Regions from separate parts of the Lysinibacillus sp. FSL L8-0312 genome, predicted to be linked through region 1. Evidence: riboswitches for the same ligand, from Rfam matches in the RefSeq annotation. Region 1 holds a riboswitch; the other holds the start of a gene.

Evidence for each region. Region 1 has a riboswitch for S-adenosylmethionine ahead of metA (homoserine O-acetyltransferase MetA). Riboswitches for the same ligand answer to the same signal wherever they lie in the genome.
Region 2: another riboswitch for S-adenosylmethionine. It lies ahead of MHI22_RS14690 (cyclase family protein); the one in region 1 lies ahead of metA (homoserine O-acetyltransferase MetA).

Annotation. Positions count from the first base shown of each region.
Region 1 covers NZ_JBBOOV010000001.1:928,273-933,379, reverse strand. Annotated here, with positions in the region: gene MHI22_RS04770 (TrmB family transcriptional regulator) at 1-262, shown strand, start outside; gene MHI22_RS04765 (hypothetical protein) at 284-670, shown strand; gene MHI22_RS04760 (nucleotide excision repair endonuclease) at 723-1,148, opposite strand; SAM riboswitch class I at 1,298-1,408, shown strand; gene metA (homoserine O-acetyltransferase MetA) at 1,518-2,453, shown strand; gene MHI22_RS04750 (GerAB/ArcD/ProY family transporter) at 2,494-3,642, opposite strand; gene MHI22_RS04745 (hypothetical protein) at 3,673-3,906, opposite strand; gene MHI22_RS04740 (Ger(x)C family spore germination protein) at 3,911-5,107, opposite strand, start outside.
Region 2 covers NZ_JBBOOV010000001.1:2,909,409-2,914,515, reverse strand. Annotated here, with positions in the region: gene MHI22_RS14700 (Cof-type HAD-IIB family hydrolase) at 1-743, shown strand, start outside; gene MHI22_RS14695 (DedA family protein) at 844-1,440, shown strand; gene MHI22_RS14690 (cyclase family protein) at 1,483-2,220, opposite strand; SAM riboswitch class I at 2,309-2,415, opposite strand; gene MHI22_RS14685 (hypothetical protein) at 2,510-2,908, opposite strand; gene MHI22_RS14680 (helix-turn-helix domain-containing protein) at 3,032-4,600, opposite strand.

The sequences.
Region 1 (5,107 bases):
TGACCAGCATAGAGCTACACACTACACGAAAAAAACGTCTACACCACATTGGTTTATTTTATCGGTAGATGGTCAGGAAATGATTTATGGTCACTCTCCATCTACGCAAGAAATGGCCTTTATCACCAATGACCCTGTCCATATTTATTTGTTAGAGGATTATGTTTGGCATGACGTCCTTATCAATCGATTGGTAAAACGTGATGATCAGGAATTAGAAGACTGGATTGCTAAGGAGCGTAAAGCTTTTTTCTTAGAATAGTCATAAGGGAAGGGGAGTAACGTGAAAAAATTCGTGTTGCTAGGTTTAATGAGCTTATTAATGTTAGGAGCATGTAACGCTAAAACGCCTACCAAACTACTAATGATTCATGAGCTAACTGTCGTTCCAGACAATATTCAACAAAAAATTGAGGCTAATGATAAGATTCAATTATTGTATGAAGATGACTCTACGTATTATCTTGTTTATTATTCGAAAGGGAATGTGCTGGCAAGTATTGCGGCTGAAGAAAATAGTCAAGTCATCCAACTGAAAGAAGGTAGCGAGCAACGAAAAGTGGCTCAACCCTATGTATATAAAATCATCACCAAAGATCCTGAGCTAGACACGATTGATTTGCGAATAAACGGCGAGAGTACGCCAATAGATCGCGTAACCTCTATATAAGACAAAAACCGAAATCCCATTAAATGAGATTTCGGTTTCTTTACAAGATATCTTAATAAAAGACTTTCTCTACATTGTATTTGGAGCGGAAAGTGTTAATCGCATATGTTTCGTAAATTTCACGTTCCATTGGATCTTCTACTTCATAGACCTCAATTTTGAACACTTCATCACGATGATTTTTCATCGGAGATACATTGTCCTCGAAATGCTTTTTAATACGTTGACGAATTTTACGTGCTTTGCCGACAAATAATAGCTCATTCTTGTCATTATAGAATAAAAAAATGCCGCCTTTATCACGTGTGATTTTATGGAAGTCAATAAAACCAAAGTATGGTGTGATAGGCACATCACCAGGTTTTACTTCTTGTTCACGTTGACGGATGACTACATCAGGTTTTGGAAATTCAATTTTAATCAAAGTATTCACGTTCCTCTCTGTTACTAAAGTTATATGGTAACATAAATACGGCATGTTTACCATAAATTTTAAATGTAGAAACACTACTTATAGCAAGCTTAGTGTACATCAAATAAACGAGGAACATGCATTTGAATCACAAAATATTCTATGAATTATTGATATTCTAACTAATTCATGCTACAATTCGATGTAATTAAATAATCTTATCAAGAGAAGCTGAGGGATTTGGCCCGATGACGCTTCAGCAACCTCTAACAATTGTTAGAAAGGTGCTAATTCCAGCGAAGGATTTTTCCTTTGAGAGATAAGAGTGGACGTGAAAAAATCCTTCTCATTCTATCTCGTATGGAATGAGGAGGATTTTTTAATTTGTCAGCAAGGTTTGCTAAAAGAGAGTGATCAAAGAGAGGGGAACGCAAGATGCCAATTAATATTCCGAAAAATTTACCAGCTGGAGAACATTTACGTGAGGAAAAAATCTTCGTCATGGAAGAGGACCGTGCGAAAACACAGCAAATTCGTCCGTTAAACATATTAATATTGAATTTAATGCCTGAAAAAGAAAAAACGGAGCTTCAATTACTACGTTTATTAGGGAATACACCGCTACAGGTAAATATCACCTTTTTAAATACGGCCACACATGAGTCGAAAAACGTCAGTAAATCACATTTACAGCTATTTTACACAACGTTCAACCAAATTCGTCACCGTCGCTATGACGGGATGATTATTACGGGAGCACCTGTAGAAAAAATGGCCTTTGAAGAAGTTAACTATTGGCGGGAAATTTCAGAAATTATGGACTGGTCCAAAAAGAATGTGACATCCGTTTTACATATCTGTTGGGGGGCACAGGCGGCACTGTATCATCATTATGGGATAGGAAAGGTAGAACTTTCAGCTAAATGCTCAGGTGTCTATTCCCATGTAATCACCGATTTAACAGTGGATTTAGTACGTGGCTTCAGTGATTTATTTACCGCTCCACATTCACGCTATACTTCTGTTTCGATCGACGAGGTTCGCAATCATCCAGACTTACGATTATTATCCTATTCAGAGGATGCAGGTGTGTTCATCGTCCAATCAAAAGATAATAAAAACATTATGATTACAGGGCATCTGGAGTATGATGCGACAACATTAGCCGATGAATATAGCCGGGATGTCGCAAAGGGCATAGATATCGCTGTTCCTGTGAATTACTTCCCGAATGATGATCCATCACAGGAGCCAATGAATACATGGCGTGCCCATACGCATTTATTATTCTCTAACTGGTTGAACTACTATGTTTACCAAGAAACACCATACGAATGGGATTTTGTAGATGAAATTGAATATCATATTTAATTAATAAAAAGTCTAATTTCTTTTCTCACCATAAAAGAAATTAGACTTTTTGATTGTCATTCGTTGTTTCTGTATTAGGCGTTTCGGTACTTTGAGCTTTGGTTTTGCGATTTCGTATAACTGCGACAATCAATAAAAGGATCGGTAATAAAATGGTGATTATAAAAGAAAAGATTGGCCAAATTTCATTATTGTAATTGGTTGAATGTACAATGTCTGGATGAATAATTTGAGAAAGCCCAATGACAATTAGACCCATCGGTAATATGAGAGGGCGATGATCCTTGATTTTTAAAATTTGCGCAAGACCGACAACAGTCGTATAGAAATACATAAATGTGCGAATATAAATAGATGAAATCCACATAAAGGCCATGATGATTTCAATGCGCTGCAAAAAATTCCCTATCGATATTCTTTGCGCTAAGGCATAGCTAGGAAATGTTCTAGATGACGTATTCTCAGGTCCTAAAACAAGAATCGATAGCACAATCAACGTAATTAAGACGATGCCACCGAGGATTGTCCCAAAATATAACCCTTTCTGTGCAGATGGCTGTACATTGACACCAGCAGGATACAGTATTAATAACACCAGTAGTGGAAAGGAAAAGATACTCATAAAGCGTGCAATACTATAAAGCATAGATGTTTTGGTTGCTTCTAATAAGGGTTGAATGTTCTCAAAAGTAATTTGAGGCGTAATACAAACCATAAAAAAAATAAAAATAAATACAAATGCTGGAAAAATAATTTCTGCTGAACGGGCAAAGGTCTCAATGCCTAAATAAGCAGCGTACATAATGATAATACTAAACATCAAGGCAAATGCTAATGTCGGAGTCTCCGGCATGACTTCGGTTTTCATAAAAATACCGATAAAATAGAGTAATTCTCCAGCAGATAGAAAGGTTAAGATTAGGAAACAACTGGCTGTGATTTTTCCAAAAAAACGACCAAGAATTTTTTCATTTGCCTCTACAAAATTAAGTGACGGTGTTTGGTTGGCTAGTGTTAAAAATAATTTAACGGCCAGCAGGCTAAGGACAACTCCAATGCAGGCGGCAATCCATGCATCTTGCTTAGCGGCACCCGTAATACTAGAAGGGATAATTAAAATTGCCGTTCCGATAGAATAGAGGAATGTAATGATTGTAAATTGTCTTGAACTAATAATCTCTTTTTCCATCGAGCAACCCTCCATTTTTTATCCTTCTATCTATTTTGTTAATGACACAATATAATCTTTAATTGGTGTAAAGATAAAGGTAATCAAATCCAATGGGCTGGGAATATGGATTTTTAGCGCATTTCCCATATTCAAAGCCGTTCCGATGAGAAGCAAAATAGAAAATACGACAATGGTTTTTGAATCATGCTGCTTTTTTAGCTTTGGTATAAAAATAAGTGCTAGGATCATTGAAATGATAAAGATGGCTACAGCTAGCACCATTTCGTTACTCCTCCTTTGGCTTGTTTAATAATGAATTTTGCATCGTACCTAAACCTTGTGTCGTTACTTTCACTTGCACATCTACCGCCAAATCTGGAAAGATGGAAGCCCACTCATCCTTAATTTTTTTCCACTGTTTTGGATCTGCACGATGTAAGGCATCACCGAAACCAAACACATCAACCTCATATTGCTGTTGTATTTTCTCCAATGTTTTTTGAATTCGTTCATCAATGCCCTTAGCTGTTTTTTTATTGACATAATCAATGGATTTATTTTTTGTAAGATCGATATCACATTCGACCTCTCCTATGTTCTGCTCAACATTAATACGGACATCAATTTTCGGCATTCCGTTATCAAAAGACCCTTTCACTTTTGTTGTGGATTGAGTGATTTCAGATGATAGAGTTCCTTTCTTTGGGCAGGCTATGATTTCGATCGTACTCTGTATTTTATCATTCAGGAAACTAACGCTTTTACTTTCTCCCTCAGTCAATAGTCCAATATATTTATCCCCTTTAAAGACCGCTAATCCTGCATACTGCAACAGCACAGGCGTTTTAACTCGTTGCACATTTGTTTGATCTACACCTAATTTCTTATCACCATGTACTTCAATAGCAGTAATTAATGCCCCTTTATGCTTAGTCGTTAATGTATTGACTAACTCATCTATATTGACAGCTATTGTGGCGCCCCAAGCTTTTTCAGAGACATCAAGGGAATTTAACATTTTATTAGCGGGTATCTTTTCAATGGGTGTTAGTACATTTAACACTTCCTTCGCTGTCGCTTCATGAGACATAATGACATCGAAATCCTTACGAAATTCATGGTCCCTTACAATTAAATCAAGTGAATCACTAATTCCTTCTTTTGCTAGATCTTCCCCTAAAACAACCACTTGAAGATGGGCAAAATACGGTTTTCGGGCAGCGTTGGTTGTCATTTTTCGAATTGCCTCAAAGATGGTCTCGCCTCTCGAATGATAGCTAACGACAGGAGAGCGTTGCGTGGAAGCCTGTCGCATCGAAATTTCACTTGGATCAACAATTTGAACGGTAATCTCATATTCTTCGTCTATTTTGTCAATACCCAGTGCTACGACAATGGCTAATTCATTTAATTCACGCTTACTCCAGCAGCCACTTAACAGTAAAGTGAGGATACATAGTAAGCAAATCACTTTTATTTTTGC
Region 2 (5,107 bases), 2.0 Mb from region 1:
ATGGAACACTGATTAATTACGAGGATGGCTGTGTGGAAGAAAGCACAAAGAAGGCCATTCAACTTTTGCAGGAGAGAGGAATTCACCTTGTAGCGGCTACAGGAAGACCTTTATCGATGTGTCAGGAGATACAAGCGCTAGGGATTGAAACCTTTATTACAGCAAATGGGGCATATGTGAAACACAAGGATTTAATCATACATAAAACACCTATTGCTAAAGATATTGTTCAAAATGTACAAGCTTTTGCACGTGAACAGCAGCATAGCCTCACATTTTTTACAGAGCAACTATCGATGAATGGCATTCAGCATCCAGCTGCTTTCAATGCGATGCAGGCAACTCTATCTTTACGAAATTTTCCGGTTGTGAATGAAAAAATTGTGGATGAAGAAGTTTTTCTCATGTGTCTATATGCAGATGAGGAGGCTGAAAAAAGATATGCTAGCCAATTTCCGCATATATTTTGGCAGCGATGGCATCCTTATATTGTGAATGTATTACAGCAGGATGTTGCCAAATCGATAGCTGTTAAAGCGGTACTAGACCATTTTAACATTGATCCTGAAAATGCTATTGCTTTTGGAGATGGGGATAATGATATTGATATGTTAGAGCATGTAGGGCTAGGTATTGCTATGGGAAATGGTAGTGCAGCTCTAAAAGCAGTTGCGAATTTTGTTACAAAGAGTTCCACTGAAGGTGGTATTGACTTTGCTTTACGGCAGTTTCAAATGATATAAAGCTGCTGAAGGTCTTAAAGTCGATGCCTCAGGTTCTCTTAGATCTATTGAAGGAACTTGTTAATCAATGCGTTTTAATAAATTTTGGGTGGGATGTTATATGGCACATCATGTGCAATCTCTAATTGAACATTACGGGTATTTGGGTATTATCGTGATCCTAATTGGAGGCATTGTTGGGTTGCCACTTCCTGATGAGGTCTTTCTAACATATGTTGGCTACAGCGTTTATATAGAAAGCCTTGAACACATTCCCGCTTTAGTAAGTGCAATGATTGGTGCAGTTGGCGGTATTACCTTAAGCTACTATATCGGCTATCGTTTTGGCTTACCATTATTGCAGAAATATGGACCCAAAATTCATATTACGGAGCAAAAAATTGATTTTACAAAACAACTGTTTACTAAAATTGGGCCAACTTTATTATTAATAGGCTATTTTATACCTGGTGTACGACATCTGACAGCCTATATTGCGGCAATTAATAATTATCCATATAGAAAGTTTGCTTTTTTTGCCTATACAGGGGCATTTATCTGGACTTTCACATTTATAACGTTAGGGAGGATGCTTGGGGAGAAGTGGCGGTTTGTTGGTTATTATTTATCCCATTATAGTATTTATCTCATCCTATTGTTTGGCCTCGTAATGCTCATCGTTTACTATCTATTCAAAAAAAGAAATATACGAAAATAAAGGTCTGTATGATTCAACATATGAATCGTACAGACCTTTGTGTTATGGCAAAATAGCAAATGAGCGTACAGGGAATCCAGATGCCTTTTCAGGCTTAGGGACGATATTGAAGATAATTGCCCCCTTCGCAGGTAGCTTGTCCAAGTTAGTCATCAACTCAATTTGATAGATGTTTTGTTCAAGCACGAAGTATTCGCCATCTAGCTTACCATTTTTGTGAAAATCAGCGGCTGAATCAGTATCAAATGTTTCATGGCCAAGTGCACTTATTTGACGTTCCTTCAATAAAAATTGTAATGCCTCTAAGCCCCAGCCTGGTATATGGTTATGTCCATCCATATCTTGGTTACTAAATGCCTCTTTATCTGGCCAGCGCTTACTCCAATCCGTACGTAGCGCTACAAAGGTACCTGCTTCAATTACTCCATGTTGTGCTTCAAAATCAAAAATATCTTGCACACTTAGCGAGAAGTCATGATTGCTAGCAGCTTCTCGTGATTTATCAATAACGACAAGAGGAAGAACTAGTTCTTTTAGTTCTAATTCTTCTAGATAGCGGGAGTCTCGCACAAAATGAATGGGTGGGTCGATATGTGTGCCATATTGTCCTGGGAACGTGAATTGTTGTGCGAAGAACCCGTCATCATGAGAGAATAATGTTTCAAATTTAGCATCTTCAAACATAAAAAAATGTGGGGAATTAGGGCCGAATGTATGTGTTAAATCAACCCATTGTTTTGATTTTAATAATTGTAATGCTTGTAAAAGTTGGTTTGACATTGATTTCACTGCTTTCTGTTAAAATTAGTAGAACATAAAAAAGAGTCCCCTTAGAAGAGGACTCCAGAATAAGCAACGGTAGTTCTTCTTCTCATCTTTCAGGCTTAAAATTTTGCCAATTGGAATTAGCACCATACTGTTGAGCTGGTTGCTGAGACTTCATCGGGCCAATCCCTCCGTCTCTCTTGATAAGAAAAGTGATATAAGAATTTTCAGAAATAATAATAAAACACTTTAGCATAGAATTTTATAGTTTACAAGTTCGATAGAGATATAAGGGTAAATTTTTTTACCAACTTAAATTTATGGTTATGCCACAACAACCATTATCCATAAGACGTATTCTGAAATTGTCTGGTGTATAATTTGCATCAAATTTCATCGTAATGCCTGTTGATGTGATTAATTTATCAACCTCTGTTTTATTTGAAAGCTGTGCAGCATTCATTAGATCATGTGCAAATTGTTGAGAGCTATCAATTTTATCCGTAAGCAATTGAGCCTGTTGCATGATCGCCTTTATCCGTGTAGCTGACATTTTTAATTTATGTGTGTCGACAGGTGGAAAGGGGGTAGTGTTCGGCATTGCTAAATGTTGAGGAATAGGTCTAACGGCAAGCTGCTGGGCAAGTGGCGACGTTGGGTAATGATAAGGATGAACAAAGTACGGATAAGGATTGTAATACAATGTAATTCCTCCTATCCTATAGCTGATATCTTATCTTATGTAGCTAAACGTCTTTAGGTGTTATTTTGCAGTGCAATGTCTGTCCTAATCATTTAAAAAGGAAGCCAAAGTGAGCTTCCTCTTTTAGCCGAGAACATGTAAGACATCATCAATTTTTTTACTATGAGACAGAATACCGTAATTCATCCATGTTAAAAAATCCACTTCATATACACAGTTGGTTTTAACTGCAGCTAGATTTTTCCACATAGAAGTTTTTAAAATCGTACGCTCCTCGTTCTCGTAAATGGAATGTTGTTTATCAAAAGTAATAAATAAATGATCCGCATCTAATTGCAGCAATTGATCAAATGTCAGTGGTGCTTTACGTTGATTGTGCGGAATACTCCAGACAAGTGGATGTGGCATTAAACCGAGGTCACGATATAAAATTGGCCCCGTATAGCCACATTCAGGACCCGCATATAGAGTAATGCCAATGGCTGAAATGCGAAGAAATGCCACACTTTGCCCATAAACGGATTTACTAAGAATTCCTTTTGCTTGCTGTACCTTATCCTCATATTGTAGGATCACGTCTTGCATCAAGGCGGTTTTTCCTGTTAAATCAGCAATCTTAAACAAAGTAGACTGCCAGTTCTCTCCAGGATGTGAGATATGACAGATGGGAGCTACTTCATTTAAATGATGACAGGATTCCCATCGCTCTATACCTGCATCTAGCATAATTAATGTTGGTTTATAGTGAAGGAGTCGATCCATTTCTCCATTTTGTACATCGATATCAGGCACTTCTTGAAGACCTAAATAGTCTTGTTTTCCCCATTTTGGATGACTGAATTGAGCAATTGGTGTAATCCCAAGGGCGACAAAGAAGTCTTCTAAGAATGGTGCAAATACACGTAGATTGCTGCTTTGGTTTCTTCTATATTGTCCTGGAGAGATGCCGACATGTTCTTTAAAACGACGATTGAAATAATATTCATTATTAAATCCGATAGACTGACTAATTTCAAATACCCGATCATTTGTTGTCATTAATAATTGCTTGGCTTTTTCAATGCGAATGTTATTTAAATAGTGAAGAGGGATTTGCCCTGTAATCTCTTTGAACATACGGGTATAATTCCATCTTGGAACATCAGCTAGCTCTGCCAACTGCTCGACAGTCCACTCTTTTTCAAAATGTTTATGCAAATAGTTAATGGATTGCTCAACAGATTGACGATCATTTTTTTGCACCAGCTTGGGTATTGTTTGATGTAAGAGCAATAACATCAGCTCTTGAAAGTGTACATGCTGCTCAAAGATGGTGTGCTCATCCTCCGCTAGACGGTTCTGATAAATGGCTTCTAGCAGTCTACGACATTGCGAAAAGGGGAGGAGACGTTGCTCTTTGACACGCTTAAAAGAGCTAGTAGTCTGTTTATTGCTAAGATGGACAATGTTGAACTGTAATTGATAAAAACAAAGGTGCTCGTTTTGAATGCGTATATTAGCCGTGTTATTAGGAGGAATCGATATGCACTTTTCTTCACTAAGATGAATGGTGTTATGATCTATTTCTAGCTTTCCGCTGCCACTCATTACGATGAAAAGTGTATAGAAATCACTATTAAACTGCTGCTTGTTCGTTGATTGAGTCGCATAAGAAATAGTTTGTAACGTATAGACATGTGTTAAGTTACCCATTGATGATTCACCCCTTTATAATTGAATTTGGAGAACAATACAAAGAAAGCTCTCTGAAGAGCTTTCTTTCATGTTGTTGAAAAAAGATGATGTCAACGGCAGAAAAAGCAAATTTGCAAGGTGAGAGGTTGATTTCCGTTCCGCCAGCGCCCTTTCCAGGGGGCGTCCGATGAGCCGCTTCACTCACTTACGCTCGCTCCAGGGTCTCATCTGTGACGCTAAATCCCCTAGGAGTGACGCTGGCTCCACTCCAATCAACCATTCTGCAAAGTGTCTTTACTTTTTTTCATAGTAGTATAGCGATCAAATAGCCCATTATCTGTATTCTTAGAGGGGATAGGCTCTTATTTTCAATATGGAGAAGTGATGAATGACAATCATCCTCCATAAAATAAGTAGCAAAAACCTTCACTTTATTTGAAAACCTTTGCTAAAAAGGTACCATTTTTGTGGGTTGGAGTGGAAGGCTACTTGACTCCCATGGGATAGCGAGACAGGCGAGCCCCT